3 regions of the Terribacillus sp. 7520-G genome follow, and region 1 is predicted to be linked to each of the others. Evidence: riboswitches for the same ligand, from Rfam matches in the RefSeq annotation. Region 1 holds a riboswitch; each other region holds the start of a gene.
The links. A riboswitch is a leader RNA that binds a small molecule or an ion and turns the genes downstream of it on or off. The one in region 1 is predicted to bind S-adenosylmethionine.

Region 1 (2,268 bases):
AGAAAGTCCCCTTTGGTTCAGGTACATCCCAGCCGATTGCACGCAAATGGCCGATAAAGGCATCCCTTCTGGCTTCATATGTGTGAATCAGCTCTTCCACACAGGTTTGATCTGACGTCAGGGCATACGCTGCCGCTTCCTGCATGGCTCCGAACAAGCTCACATAAAGATGATCTTGAATCAAATTCAGGCTTTCTATCACGGAAGCATTGCCGACAGCAAAAGCGATGCGCCAGCCTGCCATATTATAGGTTTTGGATAAGGTGTACATCTCGATGCCGACTTCCTTGCTGCCCTCGGATTGCAGGAAGCTCTGCGGTTTTTCTCCATCAAACCCAAGTGCACCATAAGCGAAATCATGCAGGACACAAATTTTATGTTCCTTTGCCAGTTCCACTGTTTTATCGAAGAACTCCCGATCTGCTGTAGCAGCAGTCGGGTTGTTCGGATAATTCAGGAACATTAGCTTTGCTTCTTCCAGATCACCCGCAGAAATAGCATCATACTCAGGCAGGAATCCATTCTCAGCAGTCAATGGCATGAGCGATGTCCGTGCTTGTGCAAGTTCGATTCCGGACATATAATCGGGATACCCCGGATCCGGAAGCAATGCCAAATCACCCGGATTCAAAAGACATTGACTGATCTCCACCAAACCTGTCTTAGAGCCGAACATGATGGCCACTTCTGTTTCGGGATCTAGTTTCACGCCGTATTCCCGGTCATAAAAGTCACAGACTGCCTGTTTAAGAAAATCAAAGCCTCTGAATGGTGAATATTTATGATAAGCCGGATTATCAGAGGCTTCTTTCAATTTATCTACGATATGCTGCGGTGTCGGCAAATCAGGGTTCCCCTGCCCGAGCTTGATGATATCGTGCCCCTGTTGCTCCAGCAAACCCACCTTGTGTACCAAGCCGGCAAAAAACTGTTCCGGCAATCGTTTCAGCGCATCTGAAAACGGAAAATCCATTTGACTCACTCTCCTGTCACCTTGCATCCATCCATTCTGACTATTGACAATCTTGACAGTCTTGGAAATACAATGTAATAATGAACAAATCATACATGATTCACTCACTCTTATCAAGAGAAGGCGGAGGGACTTGGCCCGATGAAGCCCGGCAACCGGTGCGTAATGCACACGGTGCTAATTCCAACAGCAAATGCTGAGGGATAAGGGGACGGATGCGTTGGCCTTTCCCTCTTCCAATTTCGCTTGGAAGAGTTTTTTTGTATAAAAAATCAATGAGGTGACAGCATGACGATCAACATTAAAGGTGCACCAAACTATTATGCGTGCGAAGAAAATATATTGGACAGCCTTCCCGCAAGGCTTGCAGGATTGAATTGGACAAACGGCTTGCTTATTCACGGTGATGCATCCTGGAAAGCCGCTTCTCCATTCCTGGACCACATCGATCTGCCGGTTAAACGTGTTGCCTATAATGGTCAATGCACACATGCGGAAGCAGCTAGATTAGCAAATATCGCAACAGGAGAAGCTGCTCAATTCATAATCGGCGTAGGCGGCGGAAAAGTGTTGGATACCGCCAAAGCCGCTGCTGATGAGGCAGGGCTTCCCGTCATATTGATCCCTACAATCATATCCAACTGCTCCCCATGGGCTTCCCTTAGCGTCTTCTATGATGAGGCAGGCAATTTTGTCGAATATACAATCTTCCCTCGCAGCACATTCATGCTCCTGGTCGAGCCAAGGCTGCTGCTCACGACACCAGCACCTTATCTGATTGCCGGCATTGGCGATACATTGGCAAAATGGTATGAGGCAGATGTGCTGACCGAAAATATGACCGATCAGCCGCTAGCTGTCCAAATCGCTCGCAATGCTGCCAAATTATGCCGTGATATCCTTATTGCTGAAGGTGATGCAGCGATTTGTTCTTTACAGGATAAGCGAGCAGACAGTTCATTCCTCAGAGTTGCGGAAACCATCATCATGGCAGGCGGTATGGTAGGCGGATTCGGGGACGAGTACGGCCGTATCGCCGGTGCTCATTCCATTCACAACGGATTGACCAGATTGCCAGAAACACATGAGCAGCTGCATGGGAATAAAGTGGCTTACGGCATTCTTATCCAGCTTGCGTTGGAGGGGAAATTTGACGAGATTCTCACTTTGCTGCCATTCTACCGTAAGCTCGGCCTACCTACCGTATTGAAAGAGCTTGGCGTGAAAGGGGATCTTGATAGAGCAATGAAAATCACCGCAGACGGCGCAGTAGCTCCAGGGGAATCGATTCATTT
Region 2 (2,268 bases), on a different contig from region 1:
AATTTTTGCTGCCCTTGTTGGCAAGGGCAGCGGTTTCTTTTCATATACTATGGCAAGCGTCATTGCTAAGCTGCCTTTATTCGGAGCACGGGCAAGGAAGCAATCAAATATCGATCAGAATAGGTGATGCCAGTATGGGTGATGAAGAAAAGGTCATTATTGTGGAAGGACGCTCGGATAAAGAGCAGATAAAGAAGATCATCGATGAGGAAGTGACGATCATCTGCACCAATGGAACATTGGGCATCGAGCGGCTGGAACAGCTTTTGTATGACTATGACTTGGATCACAAGCAAGTATATATCATGGTGGATGAGGACAGCGCCGGACATAAGCTGAGGAAACAGCTTGCCAGAGAGCTTCCGCATGCCCAGCATATTTACGTAGACAGAACCTATCGAGAGGTAGCGGCGACCCCGGCACCTGAATTGGCCACGGCCCTGCTTAGCCGAAGTATCATGGTGCATCCATTCTTCCTCGCCTGATGAAAGAAGGGATGAATTATCAACGTCATCGAAAAAGAGGTCCGGGAAGTCATTCGGCAGGAACAGGCAAGGATATTTGTGCATACACCGTTCTGCGGCACATGCCAGCTTGCCGAGAAAATGCTCCTGACAGTGGAGACTTTGACGGGCCAGGAATATTATCATAAACTGAACGCCTCCCTATTTCCGGTTTTCATGCAGGAATATCGGATTGAGAGCGTACCTTGTCTGATTGTCTTTGAACAAGGGGAAGTTCAGGAGAAAATATATGCGTTTCATTCTGTCCAGCATATGCTGGCAAAAACGCTGGGTGAATAAAACAGCTTTCCAATTGGAAAGCTGTTTTTTCTTGCAGGAATTCGGAGGGCACGGAGCCAAATACAAAGCAGGGGGGATGAAGGATGATCATGGAAGAACTGGAAAAGCTCAAACGGCAAATCGAGGCAAGGGAGGATCTGCTGCCTTTATGCAATGACAAACGGCTGAAGGTCTTTATAGAATGGGAAGATGATCATTTCGATTTGCATATTGATAGGAGCAGTCTGACGACGCCGGCCACGAAGCCTTATGGATTTCTGTATATCCGTACGGATGAGCGCACACTTCATCAGCTTCTTGCGGGCCAAGTGCAGCTTCGCAGTTTATGCGACAGGCAGGTAGTGGAAGGGGATTATCAGCATATCCTTCTTATGGAAGCGCTTTTGTTCCTTGGAGCCCGTGGCAGTTTGTAATATATGTTGACAGAACTTTGTACTAGTGCTAAACTCCTTTTTAGCAATCATATATAAAACTCTTATCAAGAGTGGCGGAGGGACTGGCCCGATGAAGCCCGGCAACCACAGGTTTTCCTGTATGGTGCCAATTCCTGCAGGGAAACCTGTACAGATGAGAGAACAATTTTCGCAACCAAAAGCGTCTTTTTGTTCTCATGACAAAAAGACGCTTTTTTATGTTTTTTATGTTTGCAGAGCAACATGGGGAAGGAGGAGCGGATATTGATTACCATCAAGAACCTCTCCAAAATATATCGTACGAAAAAACAGAATATTACAGCGGTTGATCAGCTTGACTTGACGATCGAGTCGGGTGAAATCTTTGGTGTGATCGGGTACAGCGGTGCTGGTAAAAGTACCTTCGTGCGCTTGCTGAACCGTCTGGAAGAACCGACAGCCGGTGAAATAATCATCAATGGCAAGGATATTGTAAAACAGCGGAAAAACGAACTCCGGCTTGCCAGACAGGAAATCGGGATGATCTTCCAGCACTTCAATCTGCTATGGTCCCGTACGGTGCACCAAAACATCGCTTTTCCACTGGAAATAGCGGGCGTACCGAAAAAAGAAAGAAAAGCGAAGGTTGATCGATTGATTGAGCTTGTCGGTCTGAAAGGACGCGAAAATGCTTACCCATCCCAATTAAGCGGCGGTCAGAAGCAGCGTGTCGGCATTGCGAGAGCACTGGCGAACGATCCGAAAGTACTGCTGTGTGATGAAGCGACATCTGCATTGGATCCGGAAACGACAGACAGCATCCTCGATCTGCTGGTGGACATCAACAAACGTCTCGGTTTGACGATCGTCATGATCACGCATGAAATGAATGTCATCCGTAAAATCTGCCATCGTGTTGCCGTAATGGATACCGGCAGGATCGTGGAGAAGGGTGATGCAGCGGAAGTGTTCCAAAATCCGCAGCAAGCGATCACGAAGCGTTTCGTCCAGCAATTGGATGGAAGCGAGCAATATGAATCCTTATCGGCGGCTGCGATGAAAGAAGGTTCAGG
Region 3 (2,268 bases), on a different contig from region 1:
CAAAGTAGCACGCGCTAAATCCCAGGACATGGCTGACAATGGTTACTTCGACCACAACAGCCCGACTTACGGTTCTCCATTCGACATGATGAAATCTTTCGGTATCTCCTATCAGACTGCAGGTGAAAACATCGCCCAAGGTCAAAAGACTCCGGAAGAAGTTGTGGAAGCTTGGATGAACAGCCAAGGTCACCGTGAAAACATCCTTAACCCTGATTATACAAACATCGGTGTAGGGTACGTGGAAAACGGTAACTATTGGACACAGCAATTCATTGGTAAATAATTCAGATTATTGTATAATGAAAAGCAACCGATGCGGAATCGGTTGCTTTTTTGATTTTTGGGAGGGATTGTATGGATCTGATTTCGCTGCTTGCCGAAGAACGGATCAAGAAGGCGGAAGAAAGTGGAGAATTCCGCAACCTTCCCGGTGCAGGGAAACCTCTGGAACTGGAGGATTTATCCGGCGTACCAGAGGATATGCGGATGAGCTATAAGATCCTGAAGAATGCCGGCTATGTCCCGCCCGAAATGGAGCTGCAAAAAGAGATTGTGGCCTTACGTGATTTACTGCGTGTTTGTACGGATGATTCAGAGCGGGCGGCTTATCGGAAACGGATCAGCGAAAAGGAGATTCAATACGAAGCATTGCTGCAAAAGCTCAAGAAGCATTCGCCAAGCACCTTGGGTCAATACCGGGAACAAATCGAGCGCAATTTAACATAATCAAATAGTATTTTCTTATCAAGAGAGGTGGAGGGACTGGCCCTTGGAAGCCTCGGCAACAGGCAATGATGCACTGTGCCAATTCCAGCAGACGATGGTCTGACAGATAAGAGGAGCTTTTCGCCTTGGATAAGGAGCCTCTTCTGTAAAACGGAAGAGGCTTTTTTACATATTTTAAAGGAGTGAGAGATAATGACGAAACAAATCATCCTGCAAGCTTTCGATATGACTGCAGCTATGCACAATTCCCACGGCTTATGGAAGCATCCCGAGAGCAGAAGGCATCGCGAGTATAAGTCGCTTGACTACTGGATCGGGCATGCGCGCCTGCTGGAAAAAGGCAAGTTCGATGCGGTGTTCTTCGCTGATGTACTCGGCGTTTATGATGTCTATGGCGGGGATGAAAAGGCTGCTTTGCGCGACGGAGTCCAAGTGCCGCTGAATGACCCTGCCTTTGCCATCCCGGCAATGGCAGCTGTGTCGGAGAACCTTTCCTTCGCTGTCACGGTCAGTACATCCTACGAGCAGCCATTCCATAATGCGCGTAAATTCTCGACTCTCGACCACTTGACCAAGGGGCGTGTCGCTTGGAATATCGTTACATCCTACTTACCGAATGCGGCCCGGAATTTCGGGCTGGAAAAAATGGTCAAGCATGATGAACGTTACCGGATAGCAGAGGAATTCCTGGAGGTTTCTTATAAGCTGCTTGAAGACAGCTGGGAAGAGGATGCGGTTGTTTCAGATCCGGAAAGAGGCGTTCTGGTGGACCCGGATAAGGTACATCGCATCAAGCACAAGGGGAAATACTTCTCCGTTGAAGGGCCTCATGTCAGTGAGCCATCCCCGCAGCGTACGCCAGTGCTTTACCAAGCGGGAACCTCTGAAAAAGGGCGCGATTTCGCAGCCAGGCATGCTGAATGTGTGTTTGTCGGCGGACCGACACCGGAAAAAATCAACTACTATATCGAGGATATCAAAACGCGTGCAGAAGCATACGGCAGAAGCCGTGATGAAATCAAAGCATTCACTTTCCTGAATGTAGTCGTTGCTGAAACGGAAGAGGAAGCATATGCGAAATATGAAGAAATCAAGAAATATTGGAGTGCAGATGCAGCAAAGGCCCAGTATGGTGGATCGACTGGTTATGACTTGGCATCCTATGAAGATGAGGATGAACTGTTCACGTACAAGCATACGGAACAAGGGCAATCACGAGCTGCATATTTGACCAAGGACGCTGCCAGGCCATTCACGGTCAAAGAGATACAAGAGAAATTCAGCAAACCAGCTGAAATGGAGATCATCATCGGCAGCCCTGAACAGGTGGCCGACAGGATCGAGGACTTTTTTGTGAGGAGCGGAGTGGATGGCTTTAACCTGACCCATTATATTACGCCGAGGGACTTGGAGGACTTCGTCGAATTGGTTGTGCCAATCCTGCAAGAGCGGGGATTGTATAAAAAGGACTATGCAGGAGGTACATTCCGGGAGAAATTATTCGGACATCCGCATCTCCCCGGGACGCATCCGGCAAAA

Region 2: another riboswitch for S-adenosylmethionine. It lies ahead of CHH53_RS09625 (methionine ABC transporter ATP-binding protein); the one in region 1 lies ahead of CHH53_RS15395 (iron-containing alcohol dehydrogenase family protein).
Region 3: another riboswitch for S-adenosylmethionine. It lies ahead of CHH53_RS04440 (LLM class flavin-dependent oxidoreductase); the one in region 1 lies ahead of CHH53_RS15395 (iron-containing alcohol dehydrogenase family protein).

The regions. Positions count from the first base shown of each region.
Region 1 is NZ_NQFP01000046.1:14,414-16,681, reverse strand. It holds gene CHH53_RS15400 (pyridoxal phosphate-dependent aminotransferase) at 1-973, opposite strand, end outside; SAM riboswitch class I at 1,081-1,183, shown strand; gene CHH53_RS15395 (iron-containing alcohol dehydrogenase family protein) at 1,262-2,268, shown strand, end outside.
Region 2 is NZ_NQFP01000024.1:60,966-63,233, forward strand. It holds gene gcvH (glycine cleavage system protein GcvH) at 1-2, shown strand, start outside; gene CHH53_RS09610 (ribonuclease M5) at 135-485, shown strand; gene CHH53_RS09615 (thioredoxin family protein) at 513-803, shown strand; gene CHH53_RS09620 (hypothetical protein) at 887-1,216, shown strand; SAM riboswitch class I at 1,276-1,377, shown strand; gene CHH53_RS09625 (methionine ABC transporter ATP-binding protein) at 1,481-2,268, shown strand, end outside.
Region 3 is NZ_NQFP01000010.1:54,780-57,047, reverse strand. It holds gene CHH53_RS04450 (CAP domain-containing protein) at 1-286, shown strand, start outside; gene CHH53_RS04445 (DnaJ family domain-containing protein) at 358-729, shown strand; SAM riboswitch class I at 742-842, shown strand; gene CHH53_RS04440 (LLM class flavin-dependent oxidoreductase) at 922-2,268, shown strand, end outside.